3 regions of the Pseudoduganella sp. GW821-FHT12E03 genome follow, and region 3 is predicted to be linked to each of the others. Evidence: predicted binding sites of a transcription regulator. Region 3 holds the regulator's gene; each other region holds the start of a gene.
The links. Region 3 encodes HrcA, which represses chaperone genes, less so after heat shock. Its sites were predicted from a motif close to TTAGCACTCNNNNNNNNNGAGTGCTAA; they were not measured.
Positions count from the first base shown of each region.

Region 1: a site for HrcA is predicted at 1,452-1,478, ahead of rpoH (RNA polymerase sigma factor RpoH). Genes of this name have one in related genera too.
Region 2: a site for HrcA is predicted at 3,519-3,545, ahead of groES (co-chaperone GroES). Genes of this name have one in related genera too.

Region 1 covers NZ_JBXAQJ010000003.1:747,100-752,195, forward strand. Annotated here, with positions in the region: gene AC1RRC_RS11005 (cell division ATP-binding protein FtsE) at 1-333, shown strand, start outside; gene ftsX (permease-like cell division protein FtsX) at 330-1,244, shown strand; gene rpoH (RNA polymerase sigma factor RpoH) at 1,589-2,488, shown strand; gene AC1RRC_RS11020 (hypothetical protein) at 2,666-3,097, shown strand; gene ggt (gamma-glutamyltransferase) at 3,155-4,909, shown strand; gene AC1RRC_RS11030 (antibiotic biosynthesis monooxygenase family protein) at 4,906-5,096, opposite strand, start outside.
Region 2 covers NZ_JBXAQJ010000007.1:305,380-310,475, forward strand. Annotated here, with positions in the region: gene AC1RRC_RS19450 (MFS transporter) at 1-698, shown strand, start outside; gene AC1RRC_RS19455 (hypothetical protein) at 762-1,304, opposite strand; gene groL (chaperonin GroEL) at 1,443-3,089, opposite strand; gene groES (co-chaperone GroES) at 3,141-3,431, opposite strand; gene AC1RRC_RS19470 (sensor histidine kinase) at 3,598-5,022, opposite strand; gene AC1RRC_RS19475 (response regulator transcription factor) at 5,019-5,096, opposite strand, start outside.
Region 3 covers NZ_JBXAQJ010000005.1:434,458-439,553, forward strand. Annotated here, with positions in the region: gene AC1RRC_RS15455 (ExbD/TolR family protein) at 1-120, opposite strand, end outside; gene AC1RRC_RS15460 (MotA/TolQ/ExbB proton channel family protein) at 123-818, opposite strand; gene dapB (4-hydroxy-tetrahydrodipicolinate reductase) at 822-1,628, opposite strand; gene AC1RRC_RS15470 (outer membrane protein assembly factor BamE) at 1,636-2,274, opposite strand; gene fur (ferric iron uptake transcriptional regulator) at 2,353-2,784, shown strand; gene hrcA (heat-inducible transcriptional repressor HrcA) at 2,844-3,860, opposite strand; gene AC1RRC_RS15485 (HAD family hydrolase) at 3,954-4,664, opposite strand; gene AC1RRC_RS15490 (metallophosphoesterase) at 4,747-5,096, shown strand, end outside.

The DNA.
Region 1 (5,096 bases), on a different contig from region 3:
GTCACGGGCGCCCCGCGCGCCCAGGCCGAGCAGCGCGCCCGCGCCGCGCTGGACAAGGTGGGGCTGGCCGACCGCGCCAACTCGCAGCCGCTGGCGCTGTCCGGCGGGGAACAGCAGCGCGTGTCGATCGCCCGCGCCATCGTCAACCGCCCGCAAATCATCCTGGCCGACGAACCCACCGCCAACCTGGACCGCGCCAGCGCGGAACGGGTGTTCGATGCATTGCGCGCCTTCCACTCGGTGGGCGTGACGTGCGTGATTTCCACCCACGATGAAGTGGTGCTCGATGGCGCCGCGCGCGTCATCCACTTGCGCCAGGGAGCCCTGGAATGACCAACTGGTTCCGCCAACATGGCTTTGCGCTGGCCGCCGCGCTGGTGCACGTACGCCGCGCGCCCGGCAGTTTCCTGTTCAACATCCTGGTGGTGGCGATCGCGCTGGCCCTGCCCTTCATGGGCATGACCTTGCTGGACAATGTGCGTCCGCTGTCGGAACAAATGTCGGTCGACCCGGAAATCAGCCTGTTCGTCAAACAGGACGTGCCGCGCGAGCAGGCCGCCAGCCTGGCCACGCCGCTGCGCGAACTGGCGCGCGAAGCGAAAATCATTTTCGTGCCGCGCGAAAAGGCGCTCGACAACCTGAAAGACAAGAGCGGCCTGTCCGACGTGCTGGCGACGTTGGGCGACAACCCGCTGCCGGACAGTTATATCGTCAAGCTCGACGCCTTCCGCACCGCCGCCACCGGCCTCGACGTGGATGTGCTGGCGGAACAATTGCGCCTGCTGCCCGGTGTGGAATCGGTGCAAATCGATTCGGCCTGGGTCAAACGCCTGGCGGCGTTGATCAACATCCTCAAGCTGGCGCTGCTGCTGCTGGCCGCCACCCTGGGCACGGTGGTGGTGGCGGTGGTGTTCAACACCATCCGCCTGCAGGTGCTGACGCAACGCGAAGAAATCCTGGTATCGAAGCTGATCGGCGCCACCGACACCTTCATCCACCGTCCGTTCTATTACACCGGTGCGCTGCTGGGCCTGTGCGCGGGCGGCCTGGCGCTGGGCGGCGTGGCGCTGGCGCTGGGTCCGCTGAATAACGCCATTGCCGAGTTTGCGCGGCTGTATGCGTCGGAATTCCGGCTGGCGCCGCTGTCGGCCTGGCCGGCGGCCGGCTTGCTGGCCTTGTCGGCCGGCCTGGGACTGATCGGCGCCCTGCTGTCGGTCCAGCGCCATTTGGCCAAACTCAATTAATCCCCGCCGCCGGCGCGCTTGGCGCCGGCGCTCCCGCTGCTTCCGTGCGTTTTCGCACAGTCCTTTCCCGCGCTGTCCCGATATGCTTAGCCTATCGATTTACACGTTGAGCAAGCACAAACGTTGTAAATTAACTACGATTTGATAAATCCCATCACGTAGACTGCTCCGATAGGCCTGTGCTATTAATTGTATTGCCACAGCCGATTGGCACTCACCAAGGGAGAGTGCTAATATATGTCCGAATTAAGTGTTTCTTGTTGCAACGCAACTGTTAAGCGAGCTTTAAGAGACACGGCGCAAGATGCTTCCAACTTAGTAACACGCATAGAGCGAGGAAAAGAATGACAACGATGACCGCAACTGCTGCTCTGGTACCTGCCAGCAACAACGCACTCGGCCTCGGGTTCAGTGGCAACCTGGGCAACCTGGACGCCTATATTTCGGCGGTGAACCGCCTGCCTATGCTGACCCAGGACGACGAAGTGCGCCTCGGCCGTAACCTGAAAGAAAACAATGACCTCGGCGCCGCCCAGGAACTGGTGCTGTCGCACCTGCGCCTGGTGGTCTCGATTGCGCGCGGCTACCTTGGCTATGGCTTGCCGCACGCCGACCTGATCCAGGAAGGCAATATCGGCCTGATGAAAGCCGTCAAACGCTTCGACCCGGACCAGGGCGTGCGCCTGGTGTCGTACGCGATGCACTGGATCAAGGCGGAAATCCACGAATACATCCTGAAGAACTGGCGCCTGGTGAAAGTGGCCACCACCAAGGCCCAGCGCAAACTGTTCTTCAACCTGCGCAGCCACAAGCAGGGCCTCGATGCGATGACGCCGGCCCAGATCGACCAGCTGGCCAAGACGCTCGACGTCAAGCGCGAAGAAGTCATCGAGATGGAAACGCGTTTGTCCGGCCGCGATATCGCGCTGGAGTCGCCAACCGACGATGAAGATGACAAATTCGCGCCGATCGCTTACCTGTCGTCCGAGCAAAGCGAACCAACCCGCGTGCTGGAAGCGGAACAGGTGACCCGTTTGCATTCGGAAGGCCTGGAAACCGCCTTGTCGAAACTGGACGCCCGTTCGCGCCGCATCGTCGAAGCCCGCTGGCTGGCCAACGATGACGGTTCCGGCGCCACCCTGCACACCCTGGCGGAAGAATTCGGCGTATCGGCCGAGCGGATTCGCCAGATCGAAGCCGCGGCGCTGAAAAAGATGAAGACCGCGCTGACACCTTATATCTAAGCGGTGGCGGAAATTTTCCGCACCGCACAACGCCCCTGGCGTAGAATTGCCTGCAAAGCAATTCTCCCAGGGGCGTTGCTTTTGTGGCGCCTGCCAAGCGTGCGCCTATTTTGATGCAATTTGGTTAATATTTTCACCCGTCAGCCCCCTTTGTTTCACGGCCCAAGGAGACGAAATATGCAGCCTCGTTTCATCAGTTCGCTATGCAGCGCGATTGTCTGTGGCGGTATTGTTGCCGCCTGCGGCATCAGCCCCGCCGAGAGTGGCGGCGGCCCTGCCCTCCCCGTCAGCCAGACGTATGTGCTGACACCCGGCCAGACCGTCAACCTGTCGCCCAACACCACCTTAAAGCTCGACAAGGTCAACGACAGCCGCTGCCGTCCCGGCGCCGTCTGCGTCTGGAAGGGCTATATCAGTTTCACCTTCGTGCTGACCCATGGCGGTCAATCCAGCCAGTTCGTGCTGGCGGAAGACATGCCCAACGGCAGCAATACTGCGGCGCAGCAGGGCTTGAAGTTCACCCTGGGGCCATTGGACCCCGCCGAACCGACGCCGCTGCATACGCCACCGCCGGCATATAAGGTAAGCTTACGGGTGGATATTTCCTAGACGGAACCTCGCAAGCTACCGGCCTTCGGGGTTCCATACGCCAACTACCGCGAGCCTATGACCCCGACCGCTACCCGCATCGTCCTCCGTCCCCTGATCCTTTCCATCGCCATTGCCTCCGTGCCGGCCGCCGCCTGGGCCAAGACCCCGGTCGCCACCGGCACTGGCGGCGCCGTTGCCACCATCAGCGAACCCGCATCACAGGCCGCGCTGGCGATCTTGAACAAAGGCGGCAACGCCATCGATGCGGCGGTCGCGGCCGCCGCGACCCTGGGCGTCACGGACCCGTTCAGTTGCGGGATCGGCGGCGGCGGCTTCATGATGATTTACCTGGCCAAGGACAAGCGCGTCATCACCATCGACCACCGCGAAACCGCGCCGGCCAATTTCAAGCCCACGATATTCCAGCAGGACGGCAAGGACATCCCGTTTGACACGGCGGTGGCCAGCGGCATGGCGGTCGGCGTGCCGGGCGCGGTGCGCGGCTGGCATGAGGCGCTGGACCGCTATGGTTCCATGTCGCTGAAACAGGTATTACAGCCAGCCATCGGCGTCGCGCAAAACGGCTTCAAGGTCAACGACAACTTCACTCACCTGGTGAAGGAAAACGAAGCGAAATTCGCGCTGTTCCCCGCCACGGCGCAACTGTACCTGCGCAACGGCAAAGCCCTCCCCAGCGGCACCTTGCTGCGCAATCCGGATCTGGCGAAGGCGTACCGCGAACTGGCGGCCGGCGGCGTCAAGGCATTTTATGAAGGCAAGATCGGCCGCGCGATTGTCGATACCGTCAATAATCCGGGCGGCAAGGTCCGCGCCGGCGCCATGACGATGGCGGACCTGGCCAACTATGAAGCGCGCCTGCGCCAACCGATCCGCTATACGTATCGCGGCTATGAACTGGCGGGCATGCCGCTGCCCTCGTCCGGCGGCGTCACGATCGGCGAAGCGCTGAATATCCTGGAAGGCTACGATTTGAAAGCCATGCCGCGCGATAAGGTCGAGCACCTGTACATGGAAGCGGCGCGCCTCGCGTTTGCCGACCGCAATGCCTACCTGGCCGACCCGGAATTCGTCGAAGCGCCGGTGCAAGGTTTGTTAAGCAAAGCCTACGCGGCGCGGCGGCGCGAGCTGATCGACCCGACCCGGGCCGGCAAAGTCGCCACGGCCGGCGATCCGTACCCGTTCCAGCAAGACCAGAGCGTGCCACTGCGCCCCGCCGTGACCGCCAAGCTGCTGGCGGAAAGCGCGCATACCACGCACCTGACGGTGTCGGACAAGGACGGCAATATCGTGGCCTACACCTACACGATTGAATCCTGGGGCGGCAGCGGCATCACCGTGCCGGGCTATGGCTTCTTGCTGAACAATGAAATGACGGACTTCGACTTTGCCGGTCCGCACCCGAACGTGCCGGAAGCCGGCAAACGCCCGCGTTCCAGCATGTCGCCCACGATCGCCTTCAAGGATGGCAAACCCGCATTCACCATCGGCAGCCCGGGCGGCGCCACCATCATCACGACGGTGCTGCAGTCGATCGTCAACCACATCGACCTCGGCATGCCGATGGACCAGGCCATCGATGCGCCGCGCCTGTCGGAGCGCAATGGCGAGGCTACGCATATCGAACCCGGATATACCGGCACGCCGGCCGCGCTGGCGCAGGACAAATATGGCCGCCGCTGGGCGGCCGACGTGGAGGAAATCGGCGCGGCCAATGCGCTGGTGTTCAATCCGGATGGCACCGTGACGGCGGTCAGCGAAGGCAAGCGCCATGGCGTGGGCAGTGCGCTGGTGCAGAAGAAGGGACATTAAGCCAAGGGCGCGTGGCGCTGCCGGCTGTCCGGCGGGGCCTGCTCCCGGTCCCGCAAACCATAATCCCGCATCACCCCGGCAATCCGCAGCCGGTAATCCTCAAACACGCCACCCCGCCCCGCTTCCTGCGCGGCGCGGTGCGCTTCCAGGTTGCGCCATTGCAGGATGGCCGCTTCATCGCGGAAAA
Region 2 (5,096 bases), on a different contig from region 3:
GGTTCGTGGCGGCCAGCGTGCTGCCTTCGCTGACCGGCCATTTGAAGGCCGTGCCGACGCCACTGTCGCAAGTATTGCCGGAACTGGTGGGCATGTTCCGTGTGCCGGCGCATTTGAAGGCGTTTGCGCTGTCGGGCGTGAACATGGTGTCGGGCATGTTGATCATCCCATTCATCTCGCCGGTGCTGGTGGCGAACTATGGCGTCAAGCCGGCCGAGGTCACGTGGGTCTACCTGGCCGGTGGCCTGGCGACCCTGGTGTCGGCCCGTGTGATCGGCGCCTGGTCGGACCGCGCCGGCAAACACCACGTGTACCGCTGCCTGGCCGGCTTCGCCGTCGTGCCGATGCTGATGCTGACGCACTTGCCGCACTGGCCGCTGTGGGGACTGGTGCTGCTGTTCCCGCTGTTCATGATGGTGGTGTCGGGGCGCGGCATACCGTTGCAGGCGCTACTGACCACCGTGCCGCATCCGTCGCGCCGTGGCGCCTTCCTCAGTGCGAATGCGGCGCTGATGCAGATCGGCACCGGTTGCGGCGCCATGCTGGGGGGATTGATGCTGTCGACCGACGCGGCGGGCCGTATCGAAGGGTATGGCACGATCGGGTGGGTGGCGGCGGGGTTGTCGGTGGTGACGTTGCTGTGGGTGGGGAGGGTACAGGGCATGCCGGCCGCGCAGCCAGCTAAAGGAGTTGCCTGAGTCCCGTAGGGCGGCAGTGACAATGCCGCCCTACGGTATTCGCTGACCGCTGTTTTTCAGATGTTAAGTGCCCGGGCCGCTGCGTTGCAGCGGCTTTTTTGTTTCGCGCCACTGCGCCAGGCTCAAGACCGTGCCATCGATATCGTCATCGACCAGGATGTCGCCATCGGACTGGCCGACCAGGAAACTTTCCCAGCGCTGGGCCGCGTCGTCGCTGTTTTCAATAAAGCTCAGCTGGTAATAGCGCTTGCCGCCATGTTCGCGCAACTGGTCGTCGTATTCCATGATGGCGCCGTGCGCCTTGCCACCGGATGCTTTTTCAATCTGCTTCGACCACGCCTGCAATTCCGGCAAGGCCATCAGGGTGGCCACCGCCTGGTCACGGCTCAGCGAACCTTTGCGGGCCGGGGTGGCGTGGGCCGCGGCCTGGGCGGCGACCGAGGCCTGCATCGCGTCGGCCAGCACGGCCGCCATGGGCGCGGGGCGCTCCTGCGGTTCCGGCTGCTTGTTCCAGTACAGGTAATACCCCAGTAACCCGGCGGCCAACAGCCCGGCCAGGGTGCCGGCAATTGCGGCGGAGGTCGATGAATTCTTGCGTGCTGCCATGGGAAAACCTGTTAGCTAAGGGTGGGGGCATACTAACATGTGGATGCCCGGCCTGAAGGCCCGGCATCCAGGGCTGAAATTAAAAAAGCCTGCAAGGCGAACCTTGCAGGCTTTGTCAGCTTGGAAGCTAGACGGCTATTACATCATGCCGTCCATGCCGCCCATGCCACCCATGCCGCCCATACCGTGGCCGCCGGCTGGCTTGTCTTCCACCACTTCAGCCACCATGCAGTCGGTGGTCAGCATCAGGCTGGCCACGGACGCTGCGTTTTGCAGGGCCGAACGGGTCACTTTGGCTGGGTCCAGAACGCCCATTTCCACCATGTCGCCGTAGGTGCCGTTGGCGGCGTTGTAGCCGTAGTTGCCGGAACCGGCCAGCACTGCGTTCACCACGACGGACGATTCTTCGCCGGCGTTTTGAACGATCATGCGCAGTGGCTCTTCCATGGCGCGCAGAACGATCTTGATACCTGCGTCCTGGTCCGGGTTGTCGCCTTTCAGGTTGCTGATCGCAGCACGGGCACGCAGCAGGGCAACGCCGCCGCCTGGCACAATGCCTTCTTCCACGGCAGCGCGGGTCGCGTGCAGCGCGTCTTCAACGCGTGCTTTCTTTTCTTTCATTTCGACTTCGGTGGCAGCGCCAACCTTGATCACGGCAACACCACCAGCCAGCTTGGCTACGCGCTCTTGCAGTTTTTCACGGTCGTAGTCCGAGGTCGCTTCTTCGATCTGCACGCGGATCTGTTTAACGCGCGCCTGGATGTTCGACGCTTCGCCGGCGCCATCGATCACGATGGTGTTTTCTTTGCCGATTTCGATGCGCTTGGCTTGGCCCAGTTCCGCCAGGGTGACTTTGTCCAGGGTCAGGCCGACTTCTTCAGCAACAACCTGGCCGCCGGTCAGGATGGCGATGTCTTCCAGCATGGCTTTGCGGCGGTCGCCGAAGCCAGGTGCCTTCACTGCGCAGGTTTTCAGGATGCCGCGGATGTTGTTGACCACCAGGGTCGCCAGTGCTTCGCCTTCGATGTCTTCGGCGATGATCAGCAGTGGACGGCCGGCTTTCGCTACTTGCTCCAGGGCTGGCAGCAGGTCACGGATGTTCGAGATTTTCTTGTCGCACAGCAGGACGAATGGATTGTCCAGGATTGCAACTTGTTTCTCTTGGTTGTTGATGAAGTATGGCGACAGGTAGCCGCGGTCGAACTGCATACCTTCAACGATATCCAGCTCGTCGTTCAGCGACTTGCCGTCTTCCACGGTGATGACGCCTTCCTTGCCGACTTTTTCCATCGCTTCAGCGATACGCTCGCCGATCGAGAAGTCGGAGTTGGCCGAGATCGCGCCAACCTGGGCGATTTCCTTGGTGGTGGTGCATGGACGGGCCAGGGTAGCGATCTGCTCAACGGTGGCAGCAACCGCTTTGTCGATACCGCGCTTCAGGTCCATTGGGTTCATGCCGGCGGCAACGAACTTCATGCCTTCGCGCACGATGGCCTGGGCCAGCACGGTTGCGGTGGTGGTACCGTCACCGGCGTTGTCGCTGGTTTTGGAAGCAACTTCCTTCACCATTTGCGCGCCCATGTTTTGCAGCTTGTCTTTCAGTTCGATCTCTTTCGCGACCGATACACCGTCTTTGGTGACGGTTGGGGCGCCGAACGAACGCTCCAGCACCACGTTGCGGCCTTTCGGGCCCAGGGTGACTTTAACGGCGTTGGCCAGGATGTTAACGCCTTCAACCATCTTGGCGCGCGCTGCGTCGCCGAATACTACGTCTTTAGCTGCCATGTGTTTCTCCAGTGTTCAGTTCAGTATGTGGGGGTTGTATAAGTAAATTAATTACTTATTGACAACAGCCATGATGTCTTCTTCGCGCATTACCAGCAGCTCATCGCCGTCCACTTTGACAGCCTGGCCCGAGTATTTGCCGAACAGAACGCGGTCGCCCACTTTCACTTCCAGCGGACGTACTTTGCCGTCGTCCAGCACTTTGCCGTTGCCCACGGCCAGGACTTCGCCCTGGTCTGGTTTTTCAGCGGCAGCATCAGGGATGATCAGACCGGATGCGGTCTTGGTTTCCTGGTCGAGACGCTTAACGATTACGCGGTCGTGCAATGGACGCAGATTCATACAAAACTCCTTTAGATAGGGCAATGGATTTGGTGCTTTTGGAACCGTGGCCGGCGCACGCGCCTGGCCCTGTTCCCAAAATTCTTGTTAGCACTCTCGGCTAACGAGTGCCAATTATAGGGATGGTGTTTTGGTATTTCAAGGCGCGATGACAAAAGTATTTTGTTTATGCGGTCGGCAAGGTCAGGCGGAAGCACACTTTTCCGGGGCCAGGGTCGGCCAATTCCAGCGCGCCGCCATGGGCGCGGGCGATGTCGCGCGCCAGCGACAAACCCAGTCCCACGCCGGAAACACGGCGGTTGTGGGCCTGGTCGGCGCGGTAAAAGCGGTCGAATAAACGGTCCCAATGCTCGGCGGCAATGCCATCCGACGCATTGGAAATGTCAATTTGCCAATATTGACCTTCGGTGCGGGCGGCCAGTGCGATCCAGCCGCCCGCCGTGCCATATTTGATGGCATTGCTGACAAGGTTGTGCAAAACCTGGCCCAGTAATTCGGCATCGCCATTGACCACCAGCTGCGCCGGCAGGTCCAGCCGCACTGCGCGGCTGTCGTCCATCAGGCTGATATCTTCCGCCAGTTCTTCCAGCTGCGGGCCGAGGTTCACACGCGCCATCGGAATGTGCAGCTGGCCCGCGTCGGCCCGCGCCAGCAACAGCAATTTGCGGACAATCGAGTCGAGGCGGCGCACTTCGTCGAGCATGTTGGCCAGGCCCTGTTCCAGCACGGGGTCGCTGGCGGCGCGGGCAAAGCTGCGCTCCAGCTCGCCCTGCAAGATCGTCAGCGGGGTTTTTAATTCATGCGCCGCGTCGCCGGAAAACCGCACGGCTTGCTGGTAGCTGCGCTGCAGCCGGTCCAGCATGGCGTTGAACACGGCGATCAGTTCGGCGAATTCGCGGTCTTCCTGCTGGGTCGACACGCGCCGGTCCAGGTCCATGGCATTGATGCGCACCATCACGCGGGTCAGCCGCTCCACGGGACGCATCGCGCCCCCCGCCAGATACCAGGACAGGATGCCGATCAGGGCCACCATGATGACCAGCGCGCCGGCGAATCGCCCGAACGTGGCGCGCAGCTGCACATTGGACAGGCTGCGGTTGACGCCGATCCACACCGTGACCGGTCCGTTGACCACCACGCCAACGCGCCAGCTGCGGTCAACGCTTTCCAGGGTTTGCAAGCCTTGCGCCGGCGACGGCAGCCGCCCGGGCGTCAATTCCAGCGGCCAGTCGCTGCTGCGGTACAGTTCACCCGCCTGCGCATGGTGCACGCGCAGGATGGCAAAGCCCTCGGTGGATTCCTTCGGAGCGAAACCGCTGAAACTGGCGTTGACGTGCGCATCGATGGCGGACCAGGGCGCTTGCAATTGCAGCTGGAACAGCGGGCCGGAGAGCTGGGCGGCCAGCATGCGGTCGATGATGCCGGCGCGCCGGTGCACGATGATGTAGCCGGTCGAGGCGTACAGCGCGGTGATGGCGACCAGCGCGATGACCGTGGAGACCAGCGCGATGCGCAGGCGGAACGAGCGCAATTGCGGCCAGCGCGCCAGCAGGCGCGCGACCAGCCGGCTGCCGCGCGCGGCTCCGGTCACGCCGCGCCTTCCGGCTTGCGCAGCCGGTAGCCGACACCGCGCACCGCTTCAATCGCCACGTCGTCCGGCAATTC
Region 3 (5,096 bases):
CACCGGCGCGCCGAGGATGAAAATCACCAACAGCACCAGCATCACATCCACCATGGGCGTGACGTTAATGTCCGACATCGCTTCTTTTTGCCGGTGGTGATTGAATCCGCCGAACGCCATGTTCAGCCTTTCAAGTGGGCGCGGTCGCCCGTCGTCAGGTACGCATGCAAGTCGTAGGCAAACGCGTCCAGCTCGGACAGGGTCAGGCGGTTCACGCGGTTGAAGCCATTGAAGGCCAGCACGGCGGGAATCGCCACCATCAGGCCGATGCCCGTCATCACCAGCGCTTCGCCGACCGGGCCGGCGACCTTGTCGATCTGCACCGCGCCGCCGGACGACACCGCGCCCAGCGCGTGATAAATGCCCCACACGGTGCCCAGCAAGCCGACAAAAGGCGCCGTGGCGCCGATCGACGCCAGCAGGGTCAGCCCGCTCTCCAGCTTCATGGTGGAACGGTGGATGGCGCCGCGCAGCACGCGCGTCACCTGTTCGCTATAGCCCATTTCACCGGCTAGCGTATGGCGGGTGCCGACCGCCATTTGCGCTTCGCCCTGGCGCGCCAGGCCGACATAAATCTGTTCGGAATCGGTGGCCGCCAGCGCCGCCACGCCGTCGGCGATGGTGGGGGCGGACCAGAACGCATCGACCGCGCCCGCCGAACGGCGCACCCGCCATGACAGCAGCGCCTTGGACAGGATGAAATACCAGCTGACCAGCGACATCGCCAGCAAGGTGTACGCCACCGCGTGGCTCAGGGCATCGCCCTGCGCCCAGTAGCGCGCCAGGCTGAAATGATTTTCGACCAGGCCGGTATCCATTGATTACTTCAGGTTCAGCACGTCGTACATGTCGTACAGGCCGGTGCTCTTGTCGGCCAGGAAGCGGGCCGCGCGCAGCGAACCGTGCGCATACGATACGCGGCTGCTGGATTTGTGGCTGATCTCGATCCGCTCGCCGTCACCGGCGAACAGCACGGTGTGGTCGCCAATGATGTCGCCGCCGCGCACGGTGGCAAAGCCGATCGACGATGGATCGCGCGGACCGGTCACGCCTTCGCGCGCATAGACCGCGCACTCTTTCAAATCGCGGCCCACCGCGTCGGCAATCACTTCGCCCATCTTCAGCGCGGTGCCCGATGGCGCATCGACCTTGTGGCGGTGGTGCGCCTCGATGATTTCAATGTCATAGCCCGTCGCCATTTGTTTGGCGGCGAATTCCAGCAATTTCAGCGTGACGTTCACGCCCACGCTCATGTTCGGCGCGAACACGATGGCGGTCTTCTCGGCCGCTGCCGCGATCGCGGCCTTGCCGGCGTCATCGAAACCGGTGGTGCCGATGATGACCTTGATACCGTGGTCGGCGCAGTATTTCAAATGTTCCAGCGTGCCTTCCGGACGCGTGAAATCAATCAGGAACCCGGCGCCGGCCAGGCCCTTGGCCAAGTCCGATTCAATCGCCACACCGGCTGGTTTACCCAGGAAAGCAGCCGCATCGGTGCCGAGGCCGGGCGCGCCCGGCACGTCCAGTGCGCCGGCGAGCGTCATGTCCGGCGCTGCCTGCACGGCTTCGATCAGCATGCGGCCCATGCGGCCGCCTGCCCCTGCAATTGCGATATTCAACTGACTCATGATGTCCTTATTTCTTGTCGATCTTCGGCGTGACGTCGACCGGCTGCGCTGGCGAAGTATCCGTCCCGGCCGGCAATGGCGCGCCTTGCGCTGGCAATACCGTCTTTTGTTCCCTCAATACTTCTTTCGCGCTTTTGGCGGGATTGGCGATCAGGGCGATGTATTCCTTCTCGGTCGGCAAATTGCCGCCTTCGAAGCGCTCGACTGTACCGTTCTTGAAATGGACCACCACGGCGCTTTCGATGACTTCGCCATTGCCACGCGCCAGGCGGAACGGGTAGTCCCAACGGTCGGCGTGGAAGATGTCCGTCAGCAGCGGCGTACCCAGGATAAAGCGCACCTGGTCACGCGTCATGCCGACTTTGAGTTGCTGCAGCATTTCCTCGGAAATGAAGTTGCCTTGCTGGATGCTCGGGCGGTACGGGGAAAAGAACCACATGAACTTTTGCAGCTGGCTGATGGTCCTCACTTGCGCGCCCTGGCTGGCGACGACAGTCGAGTCTTCCTTCGTATCATTCGCGCCCAGCTTATTGGTGGACGCGCAACCGCCTACGGCGAATGCGACGCAAATCATGCCCGCAATCACGGGTGTACGGCGTTTCAAACGGTGCAACAGGGACTGCGGTAAAGCCAGGGTGACGCGCATAAGGACCTCAATTCATTTGAGCATAAGTGCCAAAACACTATATGATAAAGCACTTTGCCCCCCAACCGAGTAAGAAACATGAGTAACAATCCTGCAGACCTGAAGGCAAGCGGCCTGAAAGCGACCTTGCCGCGTCTGAAGATCCTCGACATTTTCCAGAACAGCCCGGTGCGTCACCTGACGGCGGAAGATGTCTACAAGATTTTACTGGCTGACAACATGGACGTGGGTTTGGCCACGGTCTACCGTGTCCTGACCCAGTTCGAACAGGCCGGCCTGCTGCACCGTAACCATTTCGAAACCGGCAAGGCGATTTTCGAATTGAACGCCGGTACGCACCATGATCACCTGGTATGCCTCGATTGCGGTCGCGTGGAAGAGTTTGTCGATGAAGAAATCGAAAAGCGCCAGCATTCGATCGCCGAGGAACGTGGCTTCCACATTGCGGAACACGCTCTGGCGATTTACGGTAATTGCACCAAGAAGGAATGTCCGCACCGCCAGCACTAAGCACGGCGGCGGATGAAAAAACCGGGCTCATTAGCCCGGTTTTTTACATCTTCTTACACTTAATTGTTGCTCAGCGCATTCGACAACAGCTTGGCTGTAATGTCGACGATCGGAATCACCCGCTCATACGCCATGCGCGTCGGCCCAATCACCCCGAGGGTGCCGACGATCTTGCCGTTGGCTTCATAGGGCGCCGTCACCACGCTCATTTCATCCATCGGCACCAGGTTCGATTCGCCGCCGATGAAAATCTGCACGCCGGAGGCCTTGCTCGAGACGTCGAGCAATTGCATCAGCCCGGTCTTTTGCTCGAACATGTCGAACATCTGGCGCAGCGACGTCATGTTCGACGACAGGTCGCTGACCGACAGCAAGTTGCGTTCGCCGGCAATCACCATGTCTTCCGCACTCTCGGCCATGGCTTCGCTGCCCGCCTCCACCGCCGCCTGCATCAGCCGGCCCATATCGCTTTGCAACTGGCGCAATTCGCCTTGCAGGCGGGTGCGCACATCGTCAAAGGCCAGGCCGCTGAAATGCTGGTTGATGTAATTGGCCGATTGGATCAGCTGGGCCGGCGTGTAATCCACGTCGGTCAGCAGCAAGCGGTTTTGCACGTCGCCGCCTGGGCCGACAATCACCAGCAAGATGCGCTTCTCACCGAGCCGCAGGAATTCGATTTGCTGGAACACGGATTCATGGCGCGGCGTCATCACCACGCCGGCGAATTGCGACAGCGACGACAGCATTTGCGCCGCATTGGCAATGAGTTTTTGCGGCTGCTGGTGCTGCAGGCGCATGCGCGATTCAACCGAACTTTCATCGATATGCTGCACCGTGAGCAAGGTATCAACAAAGATGCGGTAGCCGCGCGGGGTCGGAATCCGGCCAGCCGACGTGTGCGGACTGGCCACATAGCCCATCTCTTCCAGGTCGGCCATGATGTTGCGGATGGTGGCCGGAGACAATTCCAGCCCTGAAATCTTGGACAGCGCGCGCGAGCCGACCGGCTGGCCGTCAGCAATATAGCGTTCCACCAGCGCTTTCAGCAGGGTTTGGGCACGGATATCGAGTTGCATGTTTCTAAACTTCCAAGCTACGCATGTTTGCGCCTCATTGAGGCGCCTGAGTGATTCGCCTATTATGCACGCAGCCACAGGCCGTGGCGAAAATCATTGTTCCAGGTGCGCTTCCAGCCACGCCAGCAATTCATCAAGCGTGGAGCATACGGCATCGGGCGCAATGCCCAGTTCCACGTGGGCGCGACTCCCGGTGCGGTTCATCCAGACGGCGCGCAAGCCGGCTTTTTGCGCCCCTTCCACGTCGAACTTCAAGTCATCGCCGACATACACGGTTTCGTGTGGCGCCACGCCCAGCGCGGCGCAGGCGGCATGAAAAATCGCCGGGTCCGGCTTGGCGGTGCCGAAATCGCAGGCCGCCAGCGATACCTTGAAATGGTGGGCCATGCCCACGACTTCCAGGTCGGCGTTGCCATTGGTGACGGTGCCCAGCACCAGCCGGTCTTTCAGCTTCAGCAAACCGGGCAGCACGTCGTCATACGGCGTCACGGCATTGCGGGCCGCCAGGAAGTGGCGCATCGCGCCATCGATGTGCGCCACATCTTCGCCCGCTTCGGCAAATGCGGCTTCCAGGCCCAGTCGGCGCAATTGCGCCAGGTTGAAATGCAACTGCGGCTGCTGCGCCAGCAGCGCCATGCGGCGCGCGCGCAGGGTCTCGATGGAAAACTGTTGCGCGACTTTCGGGGCGTGTTCCGCCAGCCACGCGTGCAGGGTGGCTTCGGCCTGCGCAATCACCGGGGCGATCGGCCACAGCGTGTCGTCGAGGTCGAACAGGATGGCTTTGATGGGAGGTGCGGGATTCATTTGGGTATTGTCGCATGCCGGGCGGCGGCGGAAATCAGGGCGGCCCATGGTAAATTAGCGGATTGCCCCTCTGGAGCCGCCCTTGCCCACGCTCTTCCCTCTTAGTGCCCAACTTGGCGCCCCACCCGGCGCCCTGCCCGCCTTATTGGTCCCGCTGGTCCCGCTGGCCCTGCTGGCCGGCTGCGCCGTGCCGCCCACGGCCACGCCGCCCGCCGAACTCACGGCCTACGTCATCATGGGCGAACAGGGCGCGGCCATGGCCCGGGTGGTCACCCCCGCCGCCAGTTGCCCGGCGTTGACCGTGGATGGCAAGCCGCTGGCCATGACTGTGCGCGCCCTGCCCGCCACCATGCCGCTGCGGCCGACCGCCTCGAAACCGGAGGAAAGCAAACCGTCGGCGTTCCCGCTGCTGACCTGCGAAGCCACGCTGCC